DNA from 4 places in the Streptomyces sp. NBC_01003 genome. Region 3 is predicted to be linked to each of the others. Evidence: riboswitches for the same ligand, from Rfam matches in the RefSeq annotation. Region 3 holds a riboswitch; each other region holds the start of a gene.
What was found. Region 3 has a riboswitch for cobalamin ahead of OG698_RS00090 (hypothetical protein). Riboswitches for the same ligand answer to the same signal wherever they lie in the genome.
Positions count from the first base shown of each region.

Region 1 (2,192 bases), 7.5 Mb from region 3:
GCGCCCTCGCGCGTCACGAAGGAGTTGAGGGACATGTTCTGCCCCTTGAACGGCGCGACCTTCACCCCCTGCCGCACCAGCCACCGGCAGATCCCCGCGGTGACGACGCTCTTCCCGGCATCGGACGTGGTCCCTGCCACCAGCAGTCCGCCACCACTCACGACTTCCCCCTCCGCAACAGTGCCCGCCCGGCGACACACACGCCGAGGGCCAGCCAGCTCACGCGCCGCGAGAGCCGCGCCGCCCGCTCGACGTCGGCGGTCTCCACGGCCCGGCCCGACGCGTTCAGTACGGGCCGGTGCTCGACCCGCCCGCCGTACGACAGAGTCCCGCCGAGCCGCACCCCGAGCGCCCCCGCGAACGAGGCCTCGACGACACCGGCGTTGGGGCTCGGGTGCAGCCGCGCGTCCTCGCGCCACGCCGTGAGCGCGCCGCGCGGACGGCCGCCCGCGACGGCGGCGAGCACGCCGGTGAGCCGCGCTCCCGGCCAGCCCGCCACGTCGTCGAGGCGCGCGGAGGCCCAGCCGTAGCGGCGGTACCTGGCCGACTTGTGCCCGACCATGGCGTCCAGCGTGTTCACGGCGCGGAACGCGACGAGCCCGGGGACGCCGGCGACGGCGCCCCACACGAGCGCGCCCACGACGGCGTCGGAGGTGTTCTCGGCGACGGATTCGACGACGGCCCGCGCGATCCCGTCCGCGTCCAGGGCCTGCGGGTCACGCCCGCACAGATGCGGCAGCCGCTCGCGCGCCGCGTCCACGTCACCGGCGGCCAGCGCGCCCCCGATGGCGCGCGCCTCGCGCCCCAGCGACGTACCGCCGACGACCGCCCAAGTGGCGGCGGCGGTCAGCACGATGGAAGCGGCGGGGGAGCGGCGCACGGCGCGCGCGGCGAGGCCACCGGCGACGGCGGCGCCCCCGGCGCACACGGCGGTGTGCACGGCGCCCCACCCGCGGTGGTCACGCCACAGCACGCGCTCGACGGCGCCCGCGGCCCGCCCGAACGCGGCGACCGGATGCCCGCGGCGCGGATCGCCGATCAGGAGGTCGCCGAGGAGTCCGGCGGCGCTGCCGTACGCGAAGACGCGCTCGGCCCGCACGGTCAGCCCGCCGCTACGGCGAGGGGAACCCTTGTACTCGTTCTCGGCGGGAGCACCCGCAACTGGCAGCCGCGCATGGCGATATGTCCTCACTCAGGGTGTCCACGCCCTGGTTGGAAGAGACCGGCGGCGAGAGTTCCTGGCTCACGGGGATCACTCCCCGGTGACAGTGGCGGGACCGCGCCGGATTCGCACCGGCTTCCTCTCCTGCTGCCGTAGATGGCCCCGGAAGTCCACCACGCCCCGCGAACGCCCGTCAACTTGCCGTTGACCTGCGAAGGGAGAGTGTGCTGAGGCCCACACGAAGCGGGGTGCGGGACGCCTTCGCGTCCCGCACCCCGCACTCCTGCCGGTTACCTCCGGTCAGGCGACGATCAGGAAGATCCCGTACCCGACGGCCGCCGCGCACAGGGCGAAGCAGGCGTACGCGCCGGAGACGGCCAGCGCCGCCGAGTTGCCCTGGGCCGCCGCCGACTCCCGCTTGGTGAGGCCGACGATGCCGAGGGTGAACAGGCCCACGAGGGCCACCGTGATCACGAGGCTGACTCCGAACACGGAGCCGAGTGCTGCCCAGTCGATGTGCATAGCGCTGCTGCTTCCTTAGACCGTGGCCGGGCGCGCGGGCTCCGCCGAGGGCGGGGCGGGCGAGGCGGGGATGGTGGTCTTCACGTCGGTGTCCAGGGCCGTGACCGTGCCGGCGGGCGGCGGGGTGACGGCCGCGATCGCGGTGGTCACGACGCCTGCGGGCTCGTCCGGGACGTCGACGCCGTCGATGTCGTCGTCCGTGACGTTCGTGTGGTCGACCGAGTTGCGCCGGGACAGCGCCCAGATGGTGCCCGCGCCGGCGATCAGGAGCAGCGCGGTGACGGCGACGCCCCACGAGCCCTGCTTGGTGAGGAACTCGGCGCCCGCGCCGACCAGACCGGCGGCCGGCAGGGTCAGGCCCCAGGCGATGAACATGCGGGTCGCGGTCGACCAGCGGACGACGCCGCCCTTGCGGCCGAGGCCCGAGCCCATGACGGCGCCGGAGCAGACCTGCGTCGTGGAGAGCGAGAAGCCGATGTGCGAGGAGGCGAGGATCGCGGTCGCGGCG
Region 1 covers NZ_CP108707.1:7,546,789-7,548,980, forward strand. The annotation lists gene OG698_RS34400 (cobyric acid synthase) at 1-161, opposite strand, end outside; gene OG698_RS34405 (cobalamin biosynthesis protein) at 158-1,099, opposite strand; cobalamin riboswitch at 1,212-1,353, opposite strand; gene OG698_RS34410 (hypothetical protein) at 1,463-1,684, opposite strand; gene OG698_RS34415 (anion permease) at 1,700-2,192, opposite strand, start outside.
Region 1: another riboswitch for cobalamin. It lies ahead of OG698_RS34405 (cobalamin biosynthesis protein); the one in region 3 lies ahead of OG698_RS00090 (hypothetical protein).

Region 2 (2,192 bases), 1.4 Mb from region 3:
CTCGATGTCGCGCTCCAGCGCCGCGTCGACGGGGACGTGCAGGAGTGAGCAGGACGCGGCCACGTCGACCCGGTCGGCCAGGCCGAGCAGGGTGCCGAGGGTGGCCAGCGACTTCTCCAGGTCGTCGACCCAGATGTTGCGGCCGTTGACGACGCCCGCTACCAGGCGCTTGCCGGGCAGTCCGCCGACGGCGGCAAGGGCGTCCAGGTTGGCGGCGGCAGCCTCGGTGAAGTCGAGGGCGAGCCCCTCGACCGGCGCCCCGGCCAGGACGGGCAGGGCGTCGCCGAGCCGGTCGAAGTACGAGGCGACCAGCATCTTGGGCCGGTCGGTGAGGGCGCCGAGGTCGCGGTAGGCGCGCCCGGCGGCGTTCAGTTCGGCCGGCGTGCGGTCCTGGACGAGGGCGGGCTCGTCGAGCTGCACCCACTCGGCGCCCGCCTCGCGCAGGTCGGCGAGGACTTCGGCGTAGACCGGCAACAGACGGTCGAGCAGGGTCAGCGGCTCGAAGTCGGCGGCGACCCCGGGCGCGGGCTTGGCGAGCAGCAGATAGGTGACCGGGCCGACGAGCACGGGCCGGGCCGGCAGACCGAGGGCGAGGGCCTCCTTGAGCTCGGCGACCTGCTTCGTGGAGTCGGCCGTGAACGCCAGTTCTGGGCCCAACTCCGGTACGAGGTAGTGGTAGTTGGTGTCGAACCACTTCGTCATCTCCAGCGGCGCCACGTCCTGCGTGCCCCGCGCCATGGCGAAGTAGCCGTCCAGCGCGTCGGCCTCGACGGCCGGGCGGTGCCGCTCGGGGATGGCGCCGACCATGACGGTGGCGTCCAGGACGTGGTCGTAGAACGAGAAGTCACCGGTGGGGACTTCGCCGATGCCCGCGTCGGCGAGTTCGTGCCAGTTCGCGCGGCGCAGGCCGGCGGCGGTGGTGCGGAGGGCGTCGGCGCCGACGTGGCCCTTCCAGTAGCCCTCGATGGCCTTCTTGAGTTCGCGGGCAGGGCCCTGGCGGGGATAGCCGTACACGGTGGCCCGTGCTGCCGCGGCTGCGGACTTGGTGGTCATGGAGATCTCCTTCGCGAGATGAATCCCTGAGATCCCGGAGACGGGACGAGAGCGCGAAGGGTGACACGGACCGGACGGCGCGGTCGCGTACGGCAGGGCACGCGCGCCCGTTCGGTGTGTACGCCGACCCGCCCACGAGGTCACCGGGACATCCGCGTGCGAATGGTTCACGCGCGGGCAACGGGCAGGTCTTCGGACTCGCGGGCACGTCCACCCGATGCCGGGCGGACACCTACTGGCCGTCGCTTCCCAGCCCGATCCATCGGGCCAGTGCGTGTGACGGCGGTCGTTCCAGCTCACCGCTGCGGGGCAGTCCCGGATTCCCACCGGGTTCCCTCTTACGACGCTCCCGCCTGGCGGACGGGGCGAACCAGCTGCACCGGTCACCCTACGCACGCGGGACGTTCCTTCGCGAGCCCGCCCCGCACCGCGGCCACCCTCCGAGAAGGGGCCGCCGTCTGATTTCGGGCGGCGTGGTAGCTTTCCAAGGCCAGTCGAACTCATGCCCGTCTGCCCCGCATTGCGGGATCTTGGACAGGTATGTGTCAGGGAATCCGGTGCGAATCCGGAGCTGACGCGCAGCGGTGAGGGTGACGGGCGGGGCATCGGCCACTGGACCGCACGCGGTCCGGGAAGGCGCACCGTCCGCGTGACCCCGAGTCCGAAGACCTGCTGGCAGCCTTCGCGGGCTCCGGTCGGGGCGGCGGGGGAGACCGTGCGACCGGGCTCCGCGCATGAGCCCTCGACATCGAGGAAGTCCCCGTGCTCTTCGCGCGCTCCGCCACACGCCGCCGCATACCCAGAGCCGCCCTCGGTCTCGCAGAGATGCTCGTGCTGGCCGCGCGCGGCAGCAGCGGATCCGAGCGCACCCCGGCAGCGCACAAGAGCGCCGCGGCTATCCGGTCGTACTCGACAACTGCGGGGCGCGGGTCGAGGTGAAAGCGGCCCCCGAGCGCGCCGTTTCCCTCGACCAGGGTTCGACCAGATCATGCTGGCCCTCGGCCTCGGCGACCGCATGGCCGGCACCGGGACCTGGACGGACCCTGTGTTGACTTCCTCCCCCCTCGTGAACGAGGGGGTTTCCTACGGCTTGCGCCGTGGGGTTTCCTGCTTCGTCGCCGACTGCCCGCCCGGAGTTC
Region 2 covers NZ_CP108707.1:1,422,948-1,425,139, reverse strand. The annotation lists gene metE (5-methyltetrahydropteroyltriglutamate--homocysteine S-methyltransferase) at 1-1,053, opposite strand, end outside; cobalamin riboswitch at 1,240-1,394, opposite strand; cobalamin riboswitch at 1,547-1,745, shown strand; partial or broken gene OG698_RS06660 (RNA-guided endonuclease InsQ/TnpB family protein) at 2,137-2,192, opposite strand, start outside.
Region 2: another riboswitch for cobalamin. It lies ahead of metE (5-methyltetrahydropteroyltriglutamate--homocysteine S-methyltransferase); the one in region 3 lies ahead of OG698_RS00090 (hypothetical protein).

Region 3 (2,192 bases):
GCTTGGGTCGTTCGATCCAAGATCTGATCTCCATTGTGGCCGGACTCCGCAAGCGCGGGATCGGCTTCCAGTCGCTGCACGAGTCCCTCGACACAACCACGCCCGGCGGGCGCCTGGTCTTCCACGTGTTCGCCGCCCTTGCGGAGTTCATCCGAGAACTGATCGTGCAGGGCACCCACGAGGGCCTTGCGGCCGCGCGAGCACGTGGCGAACGGACTGGTCGACCGCCCGCCATGACGGAGGAGCAGATCCGCCACGCTCGCGGGTTGCTGACAGACCCGGATAACACCATCACGTCGATCGCCAAGCTGCTGGGCGTCTCCCGGACGACGCTCTACAAGTACGTACCTGAGCTGGCGGCAGGGCGGGACTCGCTCGTACCGAACGCTCGACCGGGACAACTTCCGTCGGCAGAGCGACGCGTCAAGTAGAATCGATGCCAAGCAGCAGGGGAATCCGGTGCAATTCCGGAACTGTCCCGCAACGGTGTACGTGAAGCGCCTCCGCGCCCCACGTAAGTCCGAGGACCTGCCTGCCCGAAGACCCCGGCGACTCGTCGGGTCCTTCGGCAGGGCACCGGGACACTCCCAGCAGGACCCGATGCCCAACTCATCGAGTTGGGCATTCTTGCTGTCAGACCCCACGCATCCCGCCGAAGGTGTGGAGATCGCGCCCGCGGTCTTCTCATTCAGGGCCGTCACGCGGCCCGCGAGCGGGAGACTGACCTTGACTGTGCACATCGACGCCGTCGGCGGCGCCCTCATGATGGTGGCGTGCGTCGTGGGGTACTTCGTCTACAAGCACACTCGCCAGGGGCCGCTCGGCAAGGGCGACATTGTCGGGGCCATCGTCTGCGGCACCTCGGTACTGACGGCGCTGGTGCTCATCCTCGGGGGCGACCACTCCGAGGTTCAGCTGCCCGAACCGGGGCTGAGCGGAGTCCCCTCGACATCGTCGAGTCCCGCTTCCAGCTCTGGTCACCAGGGCGTCGACCCTTCCGCGTCGCCTTAATCAGTGACACTGATTGGGCGTCACAGTGCCGTGTGGATGCCGGACCTGACCTCCGCGACGTCGTCTTCGGGTAACAGTGCCCGCCTTCTCGCGCGGCGGCCCGACGCACTGAGTCCGGCCCCGGGTGCCCGACGACGAAGGCCCCGCCAGAAAAGACGGGGCCTTCGTCGTGCGCGTCGGAGGCTTACCGGTCTTGGCTCGCCGGGACCGATGTGGAGTGCGACCGGTTCGTACCGGCCGGTGGGTACATCGGCGGTCAGCAACCGCCTGACGCGGACGGTGCGCTGGTACCGATCTGCAGTGTGGTCGGGGCGGCGCAGCACCCGCCGCCCTGTTCGGCCTCGGGCTCGTCGAACAGGCCGGCTCCCCCGCACACCCCGGTCTCCGGCAGGGTCAGCTCGACGCGCTCGGCGGCGTCCTGGTCGCCGGCGAGGGCTGCGGTGATGGAGCGGACCTGCTCGTAGCCGGTCATGGCGAGGAAGGTGGGAGCGCGGCCGTAGGACTTCATGCCGACCAGGTAGACGTCCTTCTCGGGGTGGGAGAGCTCGTTGACGCCGTGCGGGTAGACGGTGCCGCAGGAGTGGACGTTGGGGTCGATGAGCGGGGCCAGCTCGGTGGGGGCCTGGAGGCGCTCGTCGAGGCCGAGACGCAGCTCGTTGAGGAAGGTGAGGTCGGGGCGGAAGCCGGTCAGGGCGATGACCTCGTCGACCTCATCGAGACGGCGGCCGTCCTCTGCGACCAGCGCCACCCGGTCGTTGTCGGTCCTCTCGATCGCGGTGGTGCGGAAGCCGGTGACGGCGTCGGCGTACCCGTTGTCGACCGCGGCCTTGGCCGCGAGGCCCAGGGCGCCGCGGGCGGGGAGCTGGTCGGCGTCCCCGCCGCCGAAGGTCGCCCCGGAGATGCCGCGGCGCAGAATCCACGTGGCGTGGGTGCCGGACTCGTCCTTGGCCAGCTCGGCCAGGTAGGCGAGCGCTGTGAAGGCGGAGGCGCCGGAGCCGATGACGGCGGTGCGCTTACCCGCGTAACGGGCCCGTACGGCTGGGTCCTTGAGGTCGGGGACGCGGTAGGAGATGCGGTCTGTGGCCGCCTTCTCGCCGAGGGCGGGCAGGCCGTCGCCGCCGAGCGGGCTGGGGGTGGACCAGGTGCCCGACGCGTCGATGACGGCGCGGGCGAAGAGGCGC
Region 3 covers NZ_CP108707.1:20,263-22,454, forward strand. The annotation lists gene OG698_RS00085 (recombinase family protein) at 1-431, shown strand, start outside; cobalamin riboswitch at 409-551, shown strand; gene OG698_RS00090 (hypothetical protein) at 727-1,011, shown strand; gene OG698_RS00095 (NAD(P)-binding domain-containing protein) at 1,268-2,192, opposite strand, start outside.

Region 4 (2,192 bases), 8.8 Mb from region 3:
CCAGACGACGACGAACAGGCCCACGATGATGAACCCGACGTTGTCCAGGTCGAGCCCCGCTATCCAGCCGGTCACCGAGTCCCGCAGGTCGAGCTTGTCGTGCAGGACGCCCACGAGCTCGATGGTGCCGATCAGGAACGCGACGGCGATCGAAAGGCCGGTGATGGCCAGGTTGTAGAACACCTTGCGCACCGGGTTCGAGAACGCCCACTGGTACGCGAAGTTCATGAACGTCCCGTCCAGGGTGTCGAACAGGCTCATACCGGCGGCGAACAGGAGCGGCAGGCACAGGATCGCGTACCAGGGCAGTCCGGCCGCCGCGCCGCTGCCCGCCATCACCATCAGCGTGACCTCGGTCGCCGTGTCGAAGCCGAGGCCGAAGAGGAAGCCGAGCGGGTACATCTGGCCCGGGCGGGTGATGGACTTGGTGAACCGGCCGAGGATCCGGTTCATGAACCCCCGTGAATCCAGGTGCTGTTCGAGCTCCGCCTCGTCGTACGAGCCCGCGCGCATCGCCCGGAACACCCGCAGGATCCCCACCAGGGCGACGAGGTTGAGCGCCGCGATGAGGTACAGGAAGGACCCGGAGATGGTGGTGCCCATGACGCCGAGCGTCTGATGGGTGGCGGACCCCTCGTTCATGATCCGCCCGGCGAGCTGGGTGCCGCCGGCGATCAGCGCGGCGAGCACGACCACGACGCTGGAGTGGCCGAGCGCGAACCAGAACCCCACCGACACCGGGCGCTTGCCGTCGGCCATCAACTTGCGGGTGGTGTTGTCGATCGCGGCGATGTGGTCCGCGTCGAACGCGTGCCGCATCCCCAGGGTGTACGCGGTGACGCCGAGGCCGATGCCGAAGGCCTTCGACCCCACCTCGTAGTGCTCCGGCACGACGAGAAGGAACAGCACGCCGAACGCGACGACATGGAGTGCGGCGATCACCGCGAGGAGCCCGGCGGTGCGGACGGTGTCCTCGCGCCGCCAGTGGAACGCGTCGCGTCCGGTCGCCGGGGACTTTACGGGCAGGGCCATGCGGTCACGCTCCAACACCTCGTGGAATCACTTCGTGAGATGCCGTGGCCGGTCTCCTGGCTGACGGGTGTCCGCGTCCGCCCCTGCCTTCCCAGCTGCGCGCGGCAGCCAGTGGCGTACTGGGGGCGAGGCGTCCCGAGTCGTCTCGTTGCCGAGGGACCCGGGGCCCGATCACAGTGGCGAGGGCCGCTTCGGTCTGAGTCCTTTGAGGGACCGTCACCGAATTCCCGAGCACCACGGCCCGCCCACAGTAGAGGCCGGTCCGCGACGCCTGCAAGGCTGCACAGCTGCGTAGGTGTGCGCGGGTATTCAAGATCACATCGGTGGCTGCGAGGATGGGGCCATGCATCTCGTCCCTGCCGAGCGCGCCGACCGCCGCACGATCGACGGCCACCGGGTCTGCGAAGCCATCGCCGCCATCGGTGAGCCAGGACATGTCCGCGCCTGGGCCGACCGGTTCTCGCTGCTCGCCGATCCCCGCCGCCTCGCGCTGCTCCTCGCGCTGTACCGGGCGGGGCCGCTGGCCGTGTCGGATCTCGCCGTCGCGACGGGCATGAACGACCCGGCGGTCTCGCAGGCGCTGCGGCTGCTGCGCGCGGCCGGAGTGGTCGAGGGGGAGAAGGAGGGCAGGATCGTGCGTTACCGCGTCGTCGACGCGGCGACCGCGGACCTTCTCAAGCACTGCGCGACGGACGGCGCGCACTGACACGTGCGCGCCGTCGTGGCCGGCTGCTCTGTCCTTCAGTCGCGTCGGCCGTTGGCCCGGCGGCGCGCGGCGGCGATCTCCGCGTAGGTGAGGTCGCGCCCCTCCCAGTGCGAGCCCTCGGCGGACTTGCCGGGCTCCAGGTCCTTGTAGACCTCGAAGAAGTGCGTGATCTCCAGGCGGTCGAACTCGGGGATGTCCTCGATGTCCTGCACGGAGGTGTGGCGCGGATCGTGCGCGGGCACGCACAGGACCTTCTCGTCCATGCCCTTCTCGTCCCGCATCACGAACATGCCGATCGCGCGGCACTCGACGGTGCAGCCGGGGAACGTCGGATCGCTGACCAGGACGAGCGCGTCGAGCGGATCGCCGTCGCGCCCGAGCGTGCCCTCGATGTATCCGTAGTCCGCGGGGTACTGGGTGGAGGTGAACAGCATCCGGTCGAGCCTGATCCGGC
Region 4 covers NZ_CP108707.1:8,772,530-8,774,721, forward strand. The annotation lists gene OG698_RS40145 (HoxN/HupN/NixA family nickel/cobalt transporter) at 1-1,032, opposite strand, end outside; cobalamin riboswitch at 1,061-1,286, opposite strand; gene OG698_RS40150 (ArsR/SmtB family transcription factor) at 1,376-1,738, shown strand; gene OG698_RS40155 (inorganic diphosphatase) at 1,774-2,192, opposite strand, start outside.
Region 4: another riboswitch for cobalamin. It lies ahead of OG698_RS40145 (HoxN/HupN/NixA family nickel/cobalt transporter); the one in region 3 lies ahead of OG698_RS00090 (hypothetical protein).